Linked DNA regions of Filimonas lacunae. The protein of the gene in region 2 interacts with the protein of the main gene of each other region in a pairwise test. Links are inferred from orthologs where the notes say so. Each region holds a gene or a part of one and is shown on either strand. Other genes may lie near its edges.

The links.
Region 1: the proteins of gyrB (region 2) and gyrA interact in binary tests that used the Escherichia coli proteins (3 or more experiments, as listed by UniProt). The link is inferred for Filimonas lacunae from one-to-one orthologs.

What each region holds. Positions count from the first base shown.
Region 1 is NZ_AP017422.1:2,900,727-2,911,520, forward strand. Bases 3,625-6,767 are described here. They hold gyrA (DNA gyrase subunit A), read right to left. Parts: upstream 6,438-6,767; coding sequence 3,825-6,437; downstream 3,625-3,824. Other genes in these bases: FLA_RS11535 (hypothetical protein), read right to left, coding at 3,625-3,790; FLA_RS11545 (hypothetical protein), read left to right, coding at 6,563-6,767. Outside these bases: FLA_RS11525 (sensor histidine kinase), read left to right, coding at 147-1,724; FLA_RS11530 (response regulator), read right to left, coding at 1,721-2,146; more of FLA_RS11535, read right to left, coding at 2,477-3,624; more of FLA_RS11545, read left to right, coding at 6,768-7,930; FLA_RS11550 (saccharopine dehydrogenase C-terminal domain-containing protein), read left to right, coding at 7,985-9,304; FLA_RS11555 (DUF1501 domain-containing protein), read right to left, coding at 9,310-10,593; FLA_RS11560 (DUF1800 domain-containing protein), read right to left, coding at 10,612-10,794. UniProt on the Escherichia coli protein: A type II topoisomerase that negatively supercoils closed circular double-stranded (ds) DNA in an ATP-dependent manner to maintain chromosomes in an underwound state.
Region 2 is NZ_AP017422.1:6,274,670-6,285,313, reverse strand. Bases 5,154-8,146 are described here. They hold gyrB (DNA topoisomerase (ATP-hydrolyzing) subunit B), read right to left. Parts: upstream 7,644-8,146; coding sequence 5,664-7,643; downstream 5,154-5,663. Other genes in these bases: FLA_RS24605 (helix-turn-helix domain-containing protein), read left to right, coding at 7,847-8,146; FLA_RS24615 (hypothetical protein), read right to left, coding at 5,386-5,592; mfd (transcription-repair coupling factor), read left to right, coding at 5,154-5,310. Also shown: FLA_RS24635 (glycine--tRNA ligase), read left to right, coding at 1-381; FLA_RS24630 (Crp/Fnr family transcriptional regulator), read left to right, coding at 430-1,011; FLA_RS24625 (hypothetical protein), read left to right, coding at 1,158-1,802; more of mfd, read left to right, coding at 1,873-5,153; more of FLA_RS24605, read left to right, coding at 8,147-8,776; FLA_RS24600 (hypothetical protein), read left to right, coding at 8,923-9,753; FLA_RS24595 (hypothetical protein), read right to left, coding at 9,841-10,521. UniProt on the Escherichia coli protein: DNA gyrase negatively supercoils closed circular double-stranded DNA in an ATP-dependent manner to maintain chromosomes in an underwound state.

The DNA.
Region 1 (10,794 bases), 3.4 Mb from region 2 along the record:
ACTTTCTGATTATTCTACCGAAAAACCACGTATAACGGACAAACTGTTATACGTTTAATAAAGCAACCATTTCAGTTGCCGCATGTTTTATCGCTATCTCAGCAATAGTCTTAAATCATGGCAGCGTATAACTATTTTGTAGAATAATGACTTCATTATTAAAGCGTTTCGCGGATATTTCCATTGCCAAGAAACTTTATTTCACTGTAGGTATTATGGCCATGCTCATTGGCCTGGAACTGTTTGCTCTTTTCTTTTCCATAAGTACACTTTCTGCGCTTCGTGGTTATGTGGGTGGCGAAGGTTTATGGTCGAAAGGTCAGAAAGATGCCGTGTATCACTTGTTACAATATGGTGTTAGCCGTAACGAAGTAGATTATCAAAAATTTAAATCGCATTTACAGATTCCGCTAAGTGATGGCATTGCCCGGCGGGAAATGATGAAAGTTGAACCTGATATGGAGGTGATCCGGAAGGCTTTTATGGCTGGTGGCGTGCATGAGGATGATATTGATGGTATGGTAAAGCTGATGCGCCGTTTTCACAGTAACTCTTATATTAGTAAAGCGGTAAATGCCTGGACGGAAGCAGAAGCAGCTTTAACAGAGTTGATTCATATCAGTGAGCAAATACACAAAGAAATTAATGAATCCCTGCCGGCGGAAGATACCATTCGTATGCTGCTGGAACGCATAGAGCCGATCAATATGAGTATTACCGAAAAAGAGAATGGGTTTTCCTATGCGCTGGGTGCCGGATCGAGATGGCTGGAGCATTTTGTGCTGAAGATGCTATTTGGTATAGCGCTTACTGTAGAAATTTCGGGTTTACTGATTGCGATTTATGTGAACAGAGGGCTTCAAAAGGGATTGGCGGGCATTATTGAAGCGTCTAAAGCTTTTGCCAAGGGGCATTGGAACAGGCGTGCAAAGGTGTATTCGAAAGATGAAATTGGCCTGGTGGCCACTGCCTATAATAACATGGCAGAAAAACTAGCAGGACATATTCGTGATACCGAACTGAAAAACAAAGAATTACAGCAGTTAGCTTATGTGGCCAGTCATGACTTGCAGGAACCTTTACGGACAATGACCAGCCTGGTGGAAATGTATGAGAATGAATACGGATTGACCATCAACGATGAGCAAAAGCAGTATCTGGATTTTATCAGTGAAGCTGCTACGAGGATGCAAAATTTAACCAAAGCCTTGCTGGATTATAGTCGTATTGGCCGGGACAGAACTATTGAATTGGTAGACACCAATATGGTAGTGTTTGAAATTATGAGTGACATCGGCAGGCTTATTGAAGAAAAACAGGTAAAAATAGACACACACGATTTACCAGTTTTGTTAGCTTATCCGTTAGAACTGAAATTGTTATTTCAGAACCTGATTGTAAATGCCATAAAATTCCAGCAGCCAGGTAATATTCCACGCATAGATATTAGCGCCGAAAAAATAGCTACGGGCTGGAAATTTTGCGTGAGGGATAACGGAATTGGCATTCCTATGGAGTATCAGGATAAGATATTTATCATTTTCCAACGTCTGCATAACCGTTCTAAATATGACGGAACCGGAATTGGTCTGGCGCATTGTGCTAAAATTGCAGGGTTGCACAATGGCAGTATCTGGGTAGAAGATTCTACTGAGGGCTTGGGAAGTTGTTTTTGCTTTACGATTCAGCTATCCAAAACTGAAAATGTTGTTCCGGTAGCCTAAACGGCTTCGCGGAACAGTTGAGGAAAATGCAGACGTAGAATTTCACTTATTTTAGTTTTGTCCAGCGGTTTGGTTTTAAAGGCAGCAATTTCCGGATAAGTGGCAGCTTTTTCTGCATCATCAGGATTGGCGGATGTTGTGAGCATTACGATGACTGTATGCAGTTTTCTTGTAGAAAATCTGGCCTGAAATTGCTCCAGGAATTCCCAGCCGTTCATACCAGGCATATTAATATCCAGAAAAATTAAGTCCGGTATTTGCATTTCCTGTATACCGGTTTGTAAAAAATCCAGTGCGGCAGCAGCGTTGTCTTTAATAGTAATTTGCTCGGTAATATCCAGCTGCTTAAGAAGGAAGGAGTTTATAAAGTTGGTAGCATCATCATCATCAATCAGTAGTATAGAGTGTAATTTTTGCTTCATGGGCAACAATTGTTGTACAAGAAATGTTGTTTAACAGCAAGTTATAAATCATCTGTAAGCTTTGGCTGTTCATTTTGTTCAGCGTACTCCTCTCCTTATTATTTCCTGTTTCTTTTCATAATTAATATTATGTTAAGTTTTGCTTCCTTCTATTTTATCAAATCTCTATCTAACACTTTATAGTTATCCTTTTTCTGTTACTATACATCCCTGTCGGGTTCTTGCAAATTATCCTGAAACTACCCTTACTCCACACAAGTACCAGCTGGAGAATCAGAATAAAAAAAGAGCATCATTTCTGATGCTCTTTTTTCTCTTTATAGAGGAAATCTATTGTTGTTTTGGCGTGGTGTACATGCCATGCTCTGAATCGTATTGCTTGTATTTAGCGTCGAATTTGTCATAGTCCTGTACGTTTTTACCGCGGGCTTTGTCTCTTTTCCACTGGTACAGGTTAGCCAGGAAATCCACGCTTTTGCTTAAACATGAAGTTTCTACTCTTTCCCTGTCAGTTTTAGCTTTTAAGATGTTGTAAGCTTTTTCCATCCATTCAATGGATTTGTCAGCTAAAGCTGTTTGTTGCTTTTGCACAGTGTCGCGTTTTGCTTTTAAAGCAGCGCCTTCACCTCTTAAAGCTAAAAACGCGTCTTCCATGGTGTTGAACTGTTGGTACAACAGTACACCAGAGTTAAACGCGTATACACCGTTTTGTTCGCCGTTAAACGCTTTTCCAAAAGCTTCAGAAGCTAATGATTTTACGTTAAACTGCTCAGCACTATCCAGTTTGCTTAATTCTTCTTTTGGAACGTTTGCAAAGTATTCTGCATAAGTAACGTAGTCTTTAGAAGTTAATTTGCCGCTAGGATCTGCTTCTTTGTACTTAGCCAGCATTTGGCTAAGGCCAGCATTTTTGGTCATGAATTCCATTTCGTAAGCATTCCACAGAGTGCTTTCGTTTGGATATAATTGCTTGGCTAAAGCCAGGTATTTACCAAATTCAGTAGCATTTTTAGTGTCCAGCTCTACGTTCAGGATATAACGGTAGATTTCTACAAAATCTTTACCACCTATTTTTTCAGCAGCAAATTTTGTGTAGTAATGCATTGCCTTTTCTGTGTTTTTAGCGTTTTGCGCTGCATAACCAGCGTATACCACAGTAAAGGTGTCGATGTTTTGTTTATTATTACCCAAGCCATTTTTAGAAATAAAATCGCCCATGTCTTCCGCAATAACGAAGCTGTTTAAAGCATCTTCCCATTTGCTTTCAGTAAAATATTTACGGCCTTCGTTAAACTTGGTAGAGTAAATGATACTTACTGCACGCATACCATTGTTTTCTTTCAACGACTTTAAAGTGGCATCCTTAGCGATATATTTCTTCAAAGCGTCGTAAGTCTGATCGCCTGCGTCGGGATATTTGGCTCTTAAAGCGCTATCCAGGTATAACTCTGCATAAATCTTCGACTTTAACAACAAAGCTTCCGGGTTTTCGGATGCTTTAGGATCAGTGAAGGTTTTGTCTATTTCTTTCTTTGCATCTTCATATTTGCTTAACAACAACAGCTTGTTGGGCTCATCCAGTTTTTGTGCCACAACTGCCTTGCCAGCGATCATCATACTTACTGCTAACAGTAGGTTTTTCATGTTCATAAACACATCATTTTTTTAATGTTGGGTATTAATCTGTTGACTCTTCCGTTTCTGCCGGATTGCTATTTTCTTCTGCACCACCATTTTCGATTTCGCCACTTGCAGCTTCTCCATTTTCGGATACGCCGTTTTCGCCGTTTTCTTCAGTGGCAGCTACTACTTCTTCCTCTTCAATTTTAGATATAGCAGCAATCTCATCTGTTTCATCCAGTTTAATCAGTTTCACGCCTTGTGTTGCCCTGCCAGCTTCTTTGATGCTGTTTATGGCAGTACGAAGGGTGATGCCTGATTTACAGGTAATGATAAGATCTTCTTTTTCTTCCACATCTACAATTCCTACGAGGTGACCGGTTTTTTCGGTAATGCTGATGGTTTTTACCCCTTTACCACCGCGGTTGGTGATACGGTATTCATCCACTGGCGTTCTTTTACCATAGCCTTTCTCGCTTACTACTAATACGGTTTTAGCGGTCTCTTTTGAGACACATATCATGCCAATAACCTCATCATTCTCGTCGTCAACCTCAATTCCGGTAACGCCTATTGCTCCACGGCCTGTAGTACGAACTTTATCTTCCGGGAAACGGATAGCACGGCCGCTTTTAATAGCCATCAGAATGTCGTTGTTACCATCAGTCATTCTGGCTTCCAGTAACTGGTCACCTTCTACAATATTAATAGCATTCACGCCATTAGCCCGTGGCCTGCTGAATTCTTCCAGTAAGGTCTTTTTAATAATACCTTTCTTGGTACACAGGATAATGTAATGACTGTTTACAAACTCTTTATCAGCCAGATTTTTAACATTAATAATGGTTCTTACCTTATCATCTGTTGGGATCTGAATCAGGTTTTGAATAGCACGACCTTTGCCTTGCTTTTCTCCCTCTGGAATTTCATACACTTTCAACCAATAACAACGGCCTTTTTCGGTAAAGAACATCATGTTATCATGGGTAGATGCCACAAACAGGTGTTCTACATAATCTTCCTGCCTTGTTTTGCTACCTACTGCGCCTCTGCCGCCTCTGCGTTGCTGACGGTATTCTGTTGCTGAAGTGCGTTTAATATAACCCAGATGAGAAATAGTAATTACCACGTTTTCTTCTTCAATCAGGTCTTCAATACGCATTTCATCTGCCATGTATTGAATCTCTGTCTTACGCTTATCGCCAAATTTCTCTTTAACCTCTAATAATTCTGTTTTGATCAGGTCATAACGTAAAGCTTCGTTGCCTAACAATTCTTCCAAACGGTTAATCAACGCCATCAGTTCGTCATATTCTGCCTTAATCTTATCTCTTTCCATGCCTGTTAAACGCTGTAAACGTAATTCCAGGATGGCTTTGGCTTGAATTTCATCAATGCCCCAGCCTGCTGTTACTAACGCGTCTTTGGCTATATCAGGTGTAGAAGAATTGCGAATTAATGCAATCACTTCATCCAGATGATCAAGCGCAATCAGGTAACCTTGTAAAATATGGGCGCGTTCACGGGCCTTCCTTAATTCATATTTGGCACGGCGAATAACCACTTCCATTCTAAACTCAACAAACTCACTGATCAGGTCTCTGAGATGCAGAATTCTAGGACGGCCTCTTACAATTGCTACGTTATTAATACCGTAACTGGTTTGTAATTCTGTGTATTTAAAAAGCTGATTTATAACAACTTGTGCAACTGCGTCTCTTTTTAAAGTTACTACCACACGGGTACCTTCACGCATGTTGCTTTCATTGTTCACATGGGCTATACCCTCTACAATTTTCTCAGTAACTAATTGACCAATGCGATCTGTTAATGCATCACGGTTTACCTGGTAAGGCACATCGGTAATGATGATTTGTTCACGACCACTGTCTTTGGTTTCAACCGTGCACTTACCTCTTAGTACTACGCGGCCACGGCCTGTTAAAAAGCCTTGTTTTACGCCTTCCATACCAAATATGATACCTCCGGTAGGAAAATCGGGCGCTTTTACATATTGTGTAAGCTCTTCAGCGGTAATTTCTTTGTTTTCTATATAAGCCACACAGCCATCAACTACTTCGCCCAGGTTGTGGGGCAGCATGTTAGTAGCCATACCTACGGCAATACCACTACTGCCGTTTACCAGCAAATTGGGTATCCGGGTTGGTAATACGGTTGGTTCTTCGAGTGAATCATCGAAGTTAGGTTGGAAGTCAACAGTTTCCTTTTCAATATCCAGCAGCATGCTTTCTGCTACTTTTTCCAGACGGGCCTCTGTATAACGCATAGCCGCCGCATCATCACCATCCTGGTTGCCAAAGTTACCCTGACCATCAATCAGTGTATATCTCAGGCTCCATTCCTGGGCCATACGTACCAGGGTGTCGTAAATGGCGCTATCACCGTGCGGGTGATATTTACCCATTACCTCCCCTACAATACGGGCAGATTTTTTATAAGGCTTGTTACTATGGTTTCCCAACTCATTCATGGCAAATAACACCCGGCGGTGTACCGGCTTAAAGCCATCTCTTACATCGGGTAACGCACGGCCCACAATAACCGACATAGAATAATCTATGTAGGCCGTTTTCATCTGTTCTTCAATATTCACCAGGATAATGCGGTCATTATCGCTTGTTTCTTGTGGCAATAAATTCTCGTCCATCATTGAATGTGCTTCTGTAGATTTTATGTTATAGAAACCGATCGGCGAAGATAGCTATTTTTTATGTTAACTGATTGTTCACAATAAAAGGCACGACAAGTGCATTATATATACAAACAGGCTTATTTATGAGTACTTATCGTCTATTACGGAACAATAAGGAAACAGGACCCTATAATGTGGAACAATTAAGAGTGATGGGGCTAAAAGCATACGACCTTATTTGGGTAGAGGGCAAAAGTGCTGCCTGGCGATATCCTGGAGAATTGCCGGAAATGGCAGATTTTGCTCCTGCTGTGGAGGAACAGCCTTACGACCGTTTTTACCGGAAAACGGCCAAACCCGGCAAACCTCGGTTTAGAATTAAGGCTGATTGGCGGAAAATTGATGAAAATATAACACCGGCGATAGAGAAAGCTGTTACGCCGACTGCAATCCTGTTGCAGGAAATGCCTGTTATACCCCAGGAAAAAACGGCTATTCCTTCTATGGCACCAATAACACCTCATCAGCCGACTGTTCCTCTTGTTGTTTCCCAAATTGTAGGCAATAGCGAACTGCAGGATGAAAAGATGGTTCCTCAAACAAAATACAGCGAATCGCTGGATATCATAAAAGAACGGTATAGCCAAACTGTATTGGGTAGAAAACATTCTGGTTTAAAAGCCAGTTTTGCTCGTTATGCCCTGCTGGTTGGATTGTTTCCGGTACTGGCTGCCGGCATCTGGATTGGTAGCAGCTGGAACAACCAGCATAAGCTGGAAACGATTAATACCACTGAGCCGGTAAAAGAACGTGTTTCTACTCCTGCAGCTGAACCGGCTGTTTTGCAGCCTTCTGTTAACGAGCCGGCCCCGACCCAACCGGAAGCAGTTCCGGAAATGCGAACTGTTGCTAATACAATACCGGCTACTCAAAACCGGGTTACTACTGTTACACCTCCTTTTACTGTTAATACTGGTAAGCGGGTGGCTACCACTGTGGCCGCTGTCACTAAAAAAACAGTGCTTACTGCTGCTGTTGCCACACTGCCTGCTAATAAAGGTAAATGGACTAAGCCTGTTCAGAATGTTACTGGTGCACCTGTAACACAGGCGGTTTATCATAATAGTACGCCTGTTACTAAAACGACCGATGGGCCTGCTACCGTTTCTGTTTCCCAAAACTACGCTCCTGTTACTGTTGCCAGTAAAAACAAGATCACCGATTATGTTTCGGTAAGGGATGAGGTAGAGCAAATGGATAACAATAATAAGCAGGTGCGTTTGCATGTAAACAATAAAAGTAATATCCCGGTAGACCTGGTGGTGCTGGACCTGCAATATTATGATAGCAATGGCAAGTTTAAAAAAGGCGAAACTTTATATGTAAACAATCTTTCTGCACAGGACGAAGTGGTGCTGAACGCCCCTATGGCTAAAAACGGGCAACGTGTAGATTATAAAGTGGCTCTTTTAAGTATTGAAAAGAAAGGTGTTTACCTGATTGCTGAATAATAAATAGCCTGCCTGTTATGTGTTTGTTTCAGGATAACAGGTGTATCTTAAAGTATGAAACACATTTTACTTTTTGGTGCGGGCAAATCGGCAACTGTACTTATTCAATATTTATTACGGTTATCTCAGCAATTGCAGTGGCGGGTAACTATTGTAGATGGCAACGCCGGTAGCATACAGGAAAAGATCATGGGCAATTACCCGCTGGTAAAAGGTGCAATTATTAACCTGGAAAATGAGACGGAAAGAGTAGCTTACATCCAGGAAAGCGACCTGGTTATTTCTTTAATGCCACCTGCTTTGCATATTATTATCGCCCGCGATTGTGTTTCGTTCAAAAAACATTTGCTTACAGCTTCTTATATAGATGATAGTATGCGGGCTTTGCAGCCGGCTATTGAGCAAAACGACTTGTTGTTTTTATGTGAAATGGGTTTAGATCCTGGTATCGATCACATGAGTGCAGGGCGGCTTATCCATTCTATTCACACGCAACAGGGCATTATCAGCTCTTTTCAATCACATTGTGGAGGGCTGGTTGCCCCTGAAAATGACACCAACCCCTGGCATTATAAAATAAGCTGGAATCCACGTAATGTGGTAATGGCAGGTAAATCCGGTGCGGTCTACAAACAAAATAATGAAATAGTAAGTGTACCCTATTCTTCGCTTTTTGCAAAGAACGAAACGGTATCTATCCCACATTTTCAATCTTATGTATGTTACCCTAACCGGGATTCTCTTTCTTATATCGGGCTATATGATTTGCAAAAGGCGCATACGTTTGTAAGAACCACTTTGCGGCATCCTCATTTTTGCATAGGCTGGCGTTTTATAGTGGACTGGCAGCTTACAAATGAAGAAAAAGTGTATGCTACAGATGGGCTTAGCATTCAGGGATTCTTTCTCCAACATTTCAGCAGCCTGCACATTGATTCAGCTTATGAATTGAAGCCGGATACCATAATATATAATCAGCTGGTGTATCTGGGACTGAACGACAATAATACACTTATTAACAAGGGACTTTGCAGCGCTGCAGATGTGTTGCAATGGCTGCTGGAAACAAGGCTGCCCTTATTACCTGATGATAAAGATCTGGTGGTAATGATGCATGAGCTGAAATATACAATACAGAACCAGTCATTCCGCGCAAAAAGCTATTTAGTAGTTGAAGGTAAAGATGACAGTTATACAGCCATGGCCCAAACGGTAGGTTTACCGCTGGGTATTGCTGCTAAATTGATATTGGAAGGAGTTATTCGCTTAACCGGTTTACATATTCCCTTATCTCCTGTTATATACCATCCTGTTTTGAGCGAACTGGAAACAGAAGGGATACGTTTTACTGAGGAGGTTGAATTATTATCGTAGCTGTTTTATACTATGGGTAATAACGGAAATTTACCATAAAGTACCTGTTCTGATTGTGCAGGTGACAGTTTGAGCCATTGTTGTAGTAAAGTGGCATACAAGCTTCTGAAATCGTGCTGCATGGCTATGTTATCATTTTCAGTAGCATGTTCCGGCAAGGTTGGATTTTTACCAACAATAGTGCCTTTTACCTTGTTGCCAAAATAAAATACCGGGGCTGCAGCTCCATGGTCTGTTCCGCCACTGGCATTAGAGCGAATCCTGCGTCCGAATTCGGAAAAGGTTACGCCCATTACTTTATCCCCTACTTTTAAATAGTCAAGGTCTTTCATAAAAGCATACACTGCATCAGACAATTTTTTTAATACCACAGCATGTGTACCAGTGGTGGTGTCTTTGCTGATCACCTGGCTTGAATGTATGTCAAACCCGCCCAGGCTTACCAGGTAGATTTTAGTTTGTAAGCCACCTGCAATAAGGCGGGCTACAATTTTTAACTGGTCGGCCAGTGCATTGGTTCCTTGCGCAGGATATTGGCTGTATTGTTTGGGAACTTTAGTGGCTGCTGTTTTAATAACAGTGGAATATTGGTCTGTTTTAACGCTTACGTTTTGCAGATAATCCAATTGTTCGCCCAGGCGGGTCGATTTATCTATTTCGCTTTTACCTTCCACCAGGTTATAGAAAGAGGTTGGATTACTAATTGCCAAGCCCATATTATAAGCTGGCCCCATAAATGTTTCTGAAACAATAGAACCTACTTGTATGGCCAAGGGATCAGGCATAACTGTACTGGGGTATTTTTCCGGAAATTCGGGATATACCTGGTCCAGATAACGACCTGCCCAGCCAGTGGTAATTATTTTAGCGGAATCAGAGCCTGTCATCCATATGTCTGACGATCTGAAATGTGAAAAATTGGGTTGAGGGTATCCTACTGCCTGTATAATACCGGCTTTGCCTTCTTTCATTAATTGATGCATAGAGGCCATAGCAGGATGAAGGCCGGTTTGTTCTGTTCCGGAAAGAGAGAGCAGCTTGTTTTCGGGAAGTGCAATATTGCTTCTGGCTGCCTGGTAAGCACTGTATTGACTGATGGGGATCACCGTGTTTAAGCCATCGTTGCCACCACTTAGTTGTACCAATACTAATATATGATCGTTATCAGCACCATAACTGGCAGCATGCATCAGTGAGGTGCCAGCGAATGCTTTTAATGAAAAGCCATTTAAAAGATAAGGTAACAGTACACCAGCGGCTGTATTTTTTAAAAAGTCTCTTCTTTTCATTTGTTCACGGTTATAAAATTAGCATAATTGATACTGTGGCAAGCTTACCAGGTATTTATATAAATTGTTTAACCTGTTCAATACATTATTGCGAATGGTTTTGTCGTCCGGCTTTTGCAACATTTGCAGCCAGGCCTGTGTCCAGTAATGATCGCCCATATTGCCCTGCATGTTAGTCAATAAAATAGAATTCTTTATCTG
Region 2 (10,644 bases):
TTGTCTAATGCTTACGAAGAGGAAACTTTAACAAAGGAAGATGGCAGCACAGACAGCCGTACTGTACTGCACATTCCAGCTAAGCTGGCTCCTGTTAAACTGGCCATTCTGCCTTTAACCAAGAAAGATGGGTTACCAGAAATTGCCAGAGAGTTGATGGATGAGTGTAAGCAACATTTCAGATGTTTTTATGAAGAAAAAGATGCTATTGGTAAGCGTTACCGCAGGCAGGATGCTATTGGCACCCCTTTCTGTATAACTATCGATCATCAGACCAAAGAAGATCAAACAGTTACTATTCGCCATCGCGATAGCATGTTACAAGAGCGTGTTCCATTGTCTAAAGTGCGTGAGATTGTTACGCAGGCAATTGAAAAATAAATTCTCCAACAGGGCCGGTGCAAACACCGGCCCTGTTTTTTACTGCTTATGAACAATCCACATTTTCTTACCACTATATTCACGCATAAGTATTTTACCCGGGAAGAGCAAGACAGGATACTGGCTCAATTTGCCAGGGTAGAGTTTGCGAGGAACGACTTCTTATTGCGAGAAGGCAGTATCGCTGTCAGGCACTGGTTTATAGAATCTGGTTTTGTACGTTCTTATGTCACAGATGCTGAGGGTAAGGACATCAGTACCCAGTTTTATGCAGCCGGGGATATCGTAATAGACTGGGCTTCTCTTTTCCTGCAACAGGCTACCCGGGAAAATATACAGGCGCTTACTGATTGTGTTTGCTGGCAGGTGAATTATGCTGATTTTCAACAACTGTTTCATGGCATGGAAGCTTTTCGCGAACAGGGCAGGGCCAGGCTGGCCGGTAGTTATTTTGCGTTAAAAAATCATAGTATCTCCCTTATTGCCGATCAGGCGAAGCAGCGTTACAAGCAGCTGCTACAGGAAAAGCCACACATCCTGCAGCATGTTTCTTTAAAGCATATAGCCAGTTACCTGGGTATTACAGATACATCGCTCAGTAGAATACGCAAAGAAATAGCGGAAGAATAAACGGTGCAGGTAATCGTTGTGTGTCATGGGTGCCACCAATGAAATGGAGACATGTTGTGTTTCCGGTTACCACCCCATATTTCTTGCCATATGCAAAGAATGACGGATAATACAAGCGCTAGCTTTGTAATATAAAATCCGGAAACATGCAGCAGGCCTTATTTATCGCCATTACTTTCACTACTGTTTTACTGCTATGGTTAGCTACCGGCCGCAACAAACAGCTGGGTGTGTTTTACCTGGCATGGATGCTGGTTGCAGGTTACCTGGCTTATAACGGCTTCTTTAATAATCCCGCTGCAACACCACCGCGCCTGCTGTGGGCCATTTTACCCGCCATGATTGCTACCTTCTATTTTTATAAGCGTATTCCTGCACCTCAGTTACATTATGGCTTGCTGTTATCTGTGCACCTGGTACGTATACTGGTAGAGGGGATGTTATATCTGTTATATAAGCAGGGAAAGATTCCAGTGAGCATGACTTTTTGCGGCTGGAACTATGATGTGTTAACCGGTATTTCGGCGTTGATACTGTTGCTATATTATGTACGGGTAAAGCGTTGTTCTGTACGGCTTTTGATGGTTTGGAACTGGCTGGGGTTATTGTTGTTGGCTATTATTGTGGTTACAGCTATTTTATCAGCACCATCACCTTTTCAGCAACTGGCTTTTGAGCAGCCGAATGTGGCAATATTGCAGTTTCCTTACACCTTGCTACCGGCGGTTATTGTTCCCGCTGTGTTGCTTTCGCATTTGCTAATGCTGAAAATGGGCAAAACAGCCAGATAGCAGGCAAATATCATAGGATTGTTAACGCTAAACGGTATTCTAATGAATAAGCTTACCTTTGCTGCGCGTTATGAATTTGAGTGTGTTACTGGATCAGTACAAACAATCCCCCCGCCTTTTACAATTGGCGGCCAGGCTAGCTTTTGCCGCTACTGATACAAATAGTTCTACCAGGCAAAACATCTTTCTTAAAAATTTACAAGGCAGTAGTGCTGAGTTTTTGTTAACAGCCATCTTCGGGCATGATCAGTGCAAGGAGGTAAACCACCTGGTGGTGCTGAACGATGCCGAAGAAGCTGCCTATTTTCATAATACACTGGAAAACCTTACCAGTGCATTAGATCTGTTTTACTTCCCGTCTTCTTTTAAGAACAGGAAAAACTTCCGTTTGCTCAACAGCTCACATGTGATGTTGCGTACCGAAGCGCTGACCAGGCTGGCGGCAGGCGGGAATAAAAAAATTGTGATCACCCATCCCGAAGCATTGTTTGAGAAGGTGGTACTACCTGAAACGCTGAAGGGGAACATCATTCATATTAAAACAAACGACACCATTAACCTGGAAGGTTTGATGGAACTGTTTGTAATGTATGGCTTTGTGCGTACCGATTTTGTGTACGAACCGGGACAGTTTGCTATTCGTGGTGGCATCCTGGATATTTACTCGTTTGGCAATGACAAGCCTTACCGCGTAGAGCTGTTTGGTAATGAGGTGGACAGTATCAGGATATTTGATCCCGAATCGCAGCTGAGTGAGAGAAAGCTCATGCAGGTAAGCATTATTCCTAACGTGGAAACACAATTTGATAGCGGCGAAAAAGTAACCCTGATGGAGTTTTTGCCGGAGAATATGATTGTGTGGCTGAAAGACTGGGATGTGATCAAGGAAAAGATAAGCCAGCAGGAAGAAGACCTGGGCTTGTTTTTACAAAGAATAGAAACAGCAGGCAATACCGAGGTAATAGCAGAGGTGCAGGATGATGAGGATGAAACCAAAATATGGAAGGATGTAAGCCTGCAGGACTTTGTGCCTGTTGCCACTATTGAGCGACAGATGCAACAACGCATGATTGTGGAGTTTGGCTATAAGCCGCAGTTGTCTACCGAAGAAATTGAATATAATACCAAGCCGCAGCCCGCTTTCAACCGTCAGTTTGATTTACTGATTAAAGATTTAAAGGCGCATGAAGCACAAGGCTATGCTATTTACCTGTTTGCCGAGCAGGCTAAACAGCTGGAAAGGCTGCATACTATTTTCACCGATTTAAATACTGAACTGGAATTTGTTCCGGTAGCTACCTCCATACATAGCGGATTTATTGATGCCGATTTAAAGGTGGTATGTTATACCGATCACCAGATATTCCAGCGTTATCATAAATACCGCATTAAGCAGGCCTATAATAAAAACAAGGCTATTACACTGAAAACCCTGCGCGATCTTCAACCGGGCGATTTTGTAACACACATCGATCATGGTGTAGGCACTTACAGCGGGTTACAGAAGATAGAGGTGGCGGGTAAAATGCAGGAAGCGGTGCGCATTTTATATAAGGATGGCGATATCCTGTATGTGAACATTAACTCCCTGCATAAAATTTCCAAGTTTACCGGTAAAGAGGGCACCGCGCCCAAAGTAAACAAATTGGGTAGTGAGGTATGGAGTAAGCTGAAAGAAAAAACCAAGGCGAAGGTTAAAGAAATTGCCTTTGATTTAATAAAGCTGTATGCGCAACGGAAGGCGCAGCAAGGGTTTGCGCATATGCCTGATAACTACATGCAAACCGAGCTGGAAGCTTCATTCGTGTATGAAGATACGCCTGACCAGGCCAAAGCTACAGAAGATGTGAAGCGTGATATGGAACAGCCGGCACCTATGGACAGGCTGGTGTGTGGTGATGTAGGCTTTGGTAAAACAGAGGTGGCTATACGTGCTGCTTTTAAAACAGTATTGGATGGCAAGCAGGCAGCCGTGCTGGTGCCAACTACTATCCTGGCTTTCCAGCACTATAAAACGTTTAGCGAGCGTTTAAAAGACTTCCCGGTAACCGTTGATTTTATCAACCGTTTTAAATCGGCCAAAGAGAAGAAAGAAACCTTCAAACGTTTAGAAGAAGGTAAGATTGATATATTGGTAGGGACCCATGGTGTGTTGGGTAAAGAGGTGAAGTTTAAAGACCTGGGGCTGATGGTGATTGATGAAGAACAGAAGTTTGGTGTGGCACATAAAGAGAAGCTGAAAACATTAAAAACCAATGTAGACTGTTTAACACTTACGGCAACTCCTATACCACGTACCCTACAGTTTTCGCTGATGGGGGCACGTGACTTAAGCATCATTAATACACCACCACCGAACCGCCAACCTGTACAAACCGAGATACAGGTATTTAATGAAGATGTGATACGCGACGCCATTTACTTTGAAACAGAACGTGGTGGCCAGGTGTTCTTTATTCATAACCGTGTGTTGGGATTACAGGAAATGGCTGGCCTGTTACAGGCGCTTTGCCCGGATTTAAGTATTTCCTATGCGCATGGACAAATGGAAGGAGATGAACTGGAAGAGCGTATTATGGATTTCATTGACAAGAAATACGATGTGCTTATCTGTACTAACATTGTAGAAAGTGGTGTGGACATTCCTAATGTAAACACCATTATCATTAACAATGCACACCATTTTGGTTTAAGCGATCTGCACCAGCTGCGTGGCCGTGTGGGTAGAAGTAATAGAAAAGCATTCTGTTATTTGTTGGCACCACCTATGAGTACATTGCCAACCGATTCGCGCAAACGCCTGCAAACATTAGAGCAGTTCAGTGATTTGGGCAGTGGTTTCCAGATTGCTATGCGCGACCTGGATATTCGTGGTGCAGGAAATATGCTGGGTGGTGAGCAGAGTGGTTTTATGGCAGATATCGGCTTTGAGATGTACCAGAAAATATTGGAAGAAGCGATTAAGGAATTAAAGCGTACTTCCTTTAAAGAATTGTTCAAAGACGAGATCAGCAAGCAGGATGATTATGTAAGCGATTGTACTATCGATACCGATTTACAGATATTAATTCCTGATTCTTATGTAGAAAGTATTACGGAACGTTTATCGTTGTATACGCGTTTGGATAACTGTGAAAAAGAAGAAGAGTTAGTGGCGTTTCATGCAGAGATGGCCGACAGGTTTGGGCCTATTCCACCGGAGGTAGAAGACCTGTTTACCACAGTAAGATGCCGCTGGCTGGCCGTGGGATTAGGTTTTGAAAAGATGGCATTGAAGGATGACACGTTGCGTTGCTATTTCATCAACAAAAACGATTCGCCTTATTTTGAATCAGACCTGTTTCAAAACATTATTCAATACCTGCAGGTAGGTACTAACAAAGCGAGGTTAAAACAATCAGCTAAAAACTTTTTGCTGGTGGTAGATGATGTGAAGGATATGAACCAGATGCACCAGTTTTTAGGGCGGATGTATAAGGGCGTTATTATAGATAAAAAAGAAGTATAACCCATTTTTTATATACAAGAAAAAAGGCCCGCTTTTATAAAAGCGGGCCTTTTTCATAAAAGTTTCTAATATATACTAGAATTCTTTTTTAGCTACTCCGTCAGCAATAGCCTGTAAAGCTTTTGCTTCGCTTAAGATAGCAGTCATTTTGTTGCCTTTGCCATCGTGGCCTTTAGCAATATAACCACCTTTTGCAGTTTTAGATACCACAGCATCCTGCATAGGAACATCTTTCTCTTTGGTTTTTAAACAATATGCCTTTAACATTTTAGACGTGTCCATCGTTGTCATTTTTGAGGTTAATAAATATAGGTTGCCGGGCAACACTTGTTCGTTTATATTTTCTACTTTTTCTATACGTCTATTTTAGCATACTTGGCGTGGGTTTCAATAAACTCTCTGCGTGGAGCTACTTCATCACCCATTAACATGCTAAATACACCATCTGCATTTGCCAGACTTTCTATAGTTACCTGCTTCAGCGTTCTTCTGGATGGATCCATGGTTGTGTCCCATAACTGGTCAGCGTTCATTTCACCCAAACCTTTGTATCGCTGAATAGTAACGCTATCTTCTTTACCTGCGCCTAATTTTTGAACCAGGCCTTTACGCTGTTCTTCGTTATACGCATATGCCTGCTCTTTACCTTTCTTTACCAGGTACAATGGTGGTTGTGCCAGATACACGTAACCATTTTGTACCAGTTCTTTCATATAGCGGAATATAAACGTAAGAATCAGGGTGGCAATGTGCGAACCATCCACGTCGGCATCGGTCATAATAATAAGCTTGTGATAACGAAGCTTAGTAATATTTAATGCTTTAGGATCTTCAGGCGTTCCAATAGTAACACCCATTGCGGTGAAAATGTTGCGTATTTCCTCGTTTTCGTAAATTTTGTGTTCCATGGCTTTTTCCACGTTCAAAATTTTACCGCGTAACGGGAGGATAGCCTGAAAACTACGGTCGCGGCCCTGCTTGGCAGTACCACCGGCCGAGTCACCTTCCACCAGGTATAACTCACATTTTTCAGCGTCTCTTTCCGAACAATCGGCCAGCTTTCCTGGTAAGCCCCCACCGCTTAATACGGTTTTACGCTGTACCATTTCACGGGCCTTTTTGGCTGCTACCCTTGCCTGAGCCGCCAATATTATCTTCTGGATAACGTTTTTGGCTTCTTTCGGATTTTCTTCCAAATAGCTCTGCAAAGCCCCTGCCACAGTTGTTTGTACAATACCACTTACGTCACTGTTACCCAGTTTTGTTTTGGTTTGTCCTTCAAATTGCGGTTCCGGAACTTTCACTGATATAATGGCGCTTAAACCTTCCCGGAAGTCATCGCCTTCAATTTCTACCTTGGCTTTTTCAAATAAGCCTTCTTTATCGCCGTACTGTTTAAACACACGGGTTAATGCCTGTCTGAAACCGGTTACGTGTGTGCCGCCTTCAATGGTATTAATGTTGTTTACGTACGAGAAAATATGCTCTTTAAAATCACTGTTGTAGGTCATGGCCACTTCAACCGCTACATTGGCTTTCTCGTCATGTCCTTCTACATATAAGGTTTTCGGAATTAAAGGAGCCCGTTTGGCAGCTTCATCCAGCATTTCTACAAACTCAATGATACCACCTTCGCTGTAAAAGTTTTTTGTATATACATTCCCTTCTTCGTCCTTCTCGCGAAGGTCAGTTAAGTTAATGTTGATGCGTCTGTTGAGGTAGGCCAGTTCGCGTAAACGTCCTTCCAGAATCTCTTTATTGTAAACAGTTACCGTAAAAATAGATGCATCGGGCCAGAAATGTACTTTGGTACCTGTAAGCTCAGAAGTGCCTATTTCACGAACAGCGTATTGAGGAACACCAATTCTGTATTCCTGCTCAAATATTTTACCTTCCCGCTGTACAGTTACCTGTAACACCGTACTTAATGCGTTTACGCAACTCACACCCACACCGTGCAAACCGCCGGATACTTTATAGGTGTTTTTATCAAACTTACCACCCGCGTGTAACACGGTCATTACCACTTCCAGCGCACTACGTTTTTCTTTCGTGTGCATGGCTGTAGGAATACCCCTTCCATCATCGCTTACGCTGATGGAATTGTCTTCATGAATGGTAACCTGGATGTTTTTACAATAACCCGCAAGGGCTTCATCAATAGAGTTATCAACTACTTCGTATACCAGGTGATGCAAGCCTTTTACCCCTACATCGCCAATATACATCGCCGGCCTTTTTCTAACGGCTTCCAGCCCTTCAAGTACCTGAATGCTGTCTGCCTCATAACCCGGTTGCGCGGGGGCGGCTATGTCTAATATTTCTTCACTCATAAATTGATATGAACGGTTGTTTGTTATCGAATGAAAGCTGGCAAAATTACGGAAAAAAGAGCGCTTTTCCTGTTAAAAGAGCGCTTTTACAGCCTTATTTACCCCCATATTGCCCCCACTTTAACGTCATTTTATTGCCATAATCCACGAATGTTGAAAAGTTACCCCGGATTTACATGTTGATACATTAATTTTGCCTCATCATGTTACAAGCTCTCGATATATTGAAGGTGGCGCACAGGAACACGGTAGAGCCGAGTATGAACCTGTTACATATGAAAGAACAGCACGTGCCTGGTTCTATTCAATATGTTATCAGAAGATACTACCCCCAGCAGAAGTGGTCAGGCGATGACACCGGTATGCTGGTATATCACTACAGTGCATCTGCTCCGGAAGAAAACTTCCTGGAAATGCGCTATTGTACCACCGGAAACAAATATTGTTTCGACAAAAGCTGTGCCCAATGCAGCGAGGTGCCTACACAAAACTGTAGCGGTAAACATGAAACCATTGATGTATTCTCTTTCCATTTTTCGGCCAACTTCCTCGGCCAGTTTACACACAACGTAAAACTGACCAATAAAAAAGATGAAGTGCTGGCTTTTAAACATCCGAATTCATTTACCAAAATATTCCCCGTTTGCAGCCGTAAACGTGTGGTGCTGGATGCGCTATTAAATCATAGCTACAGCGGCGCCATGGAAAATATTTTTGTAAACGCTAAGGTGCAGGAACTGTTGTTATACAGCCTGGAATGTTTAATTGAAGAGAAAGAAGAATCAGGCTTTGCCTGTAAATTCCTGGCAGATGAAAGCGGACGCGATCGCATTTACCAGGCAAGAGAGATACTACTTCGTCACATAGGTGACCCTATCACCATCAAAGAACTGAGCCGCAAAGTAGCTATGAACGAATGCTACCTGAAAAAAGGCTTCAAGGAAGTGTTTGGTACCACCATATTCGACTTCTACCAGCAGCAGCGTATGGAGCATGCAAAATACCTGTTGTACGAGAAGGCGTTAAGTGTTACCGACGTATCGGCTATGCTGGGATATTCTTCTATTTCCCATTTCTCGGCGGCTTTCAAAAAGCATACAGGATTGAAACCCTGTGAACTACTGTTCCGATAATTATAGCGGGTAAATAATTTATGTAAAAACACCACGGGCTAAACTGAAAATAGCGTGTACATTTGCGTGCCTTTTAGTTAAGTAAAAGTGAAAGCCCTCTCCCAACTGTAGAACCCGACATAATAATTGTAGTTCAAAACCAAGCAATGAAAAAAACAGTAAAAGTCGCCTTTGCTATATTGGCGGTAGCAGTAATGTTTACTGCACAGGTACAAGCTCAATCTCAGGAAAAGTATTTTCAACCTGGTAAGAAAGGTGAATTTTACGGATCATGGGGATACAACAAAGAGTGGTATACCGCAAGTTCCATCCACGTTAAACAACCCGGTTTAAATAACGACTTCACGTTTGTGCGTGTACAAGCGAAGGACAAACCAGGATGGGACGAAAATATTTTCAAGCAAGCTATCAGCATTCCTCAATACAACTACCGCGTAGGTTACTGGTTTAAAGACAACTGGGCTTTTGAAGTAAACTTCGATCATACCAAATACCAGGTAAAGCAAGATCAACTGTTACATGTTAAAGGCACTATTGATGGAAAGCATGTGGATGAATATCGTCGCAACGATGATCTTGCTAATCCGCAGTTACAGTATCAGTTAAATAACGGCGCAAACTTCCTGTTGTTTAACCTGGTACACCGCAAGCAGATCTCTAACTTTCATCAAAAATGGTTTAACCTGTCTTTATTGCTGAAAGGTGGTGTAGGTGTGGTTATTCCACACGTTCAAAATACCATTTTTGGACAAGACAATGATCAGGGCTTCCAGTTCGGTGGCTTTTGTATAGGTGGTGAAGCAGCTGTACGTGCAACTTTCTTTAAATATGGTTACCTGGAATTTTGTAACAAACTGGTAGGCGCTCATTACTACAACCTGAAAGTTTATCAGGGTAGAGCCAAGCAAACTTTTGGTTGTTATGAAATGATAGCCAACATTGGTTTCAGTGTTCCTTTGAAAAAGTATAAGAGCTAGTTTTGATATAAAGTATCATGTATATACAAAAGCCATTTCGGATAATCATTCGAAATGGCTTTGTCTTTTATATGGGTTGGTAGTTGCTTATAACATAAAAGGAACAAATCCACCCTGTGTACATCCGGGTGTGGGTATCAGCAGATCGCCGGTTTGATCTACATGTGGTAATTGTCTGATGTTATTGAACCAGCTTTTGCTGAATTGTTCTTCTATTGTGGATGGATCAATCAAAACGTGAAACCCGCCACGGGTTTCAATAAACTGTACTTTGGCTGCTGGGCCTGTATACTCGTAAATCTGCGATTGGAGTTGAGTGGCAAATCCTTCTGCTTTGTAATCAAAATCGAAATCGATAAAGCAACTCCTGCTTTTACTTTTTTGTATTTCGCTCATGATTTCCTGGTGGGGATTGGTATCCCGCTGTTGATGCTGTATACATTTTGCCAGTGCTGTTAGGCCGGTGAACATGGCATCGTATAGGCTTCTGGGGTTAGGAGTAATGTAGAGTGCAAGCGCTTCTTGTGGAATGGGGTTGCCTTTTTGTGTATAAGCGCCGAGCGGGCATTCCAGTTGAAGTATTTTATAATACAGATCGCCCTTTTTACTGGTGAAACGTTTTAATTGTTGCTTATCTGATTTGATAACATCGGAGTATTTATTTCTGGCCAGTAAAGACACATAATAGGCTTCGCCTTCTTCGAGGTCGGGTAGCCAGTCAATAAACGAGCGTAACATGGCTTCGTCCTGTATAATCTTATAGTACATTTCCTGGAATTTAGGGTAGCGTAAATGTACTCTTAAATTATTATATGCATTTTCAGTAACGGATGTGTCAAGGAACAGGGGGGCACAAAAAGAAGCGGGTGTATCAACTGATACACCCGCGCT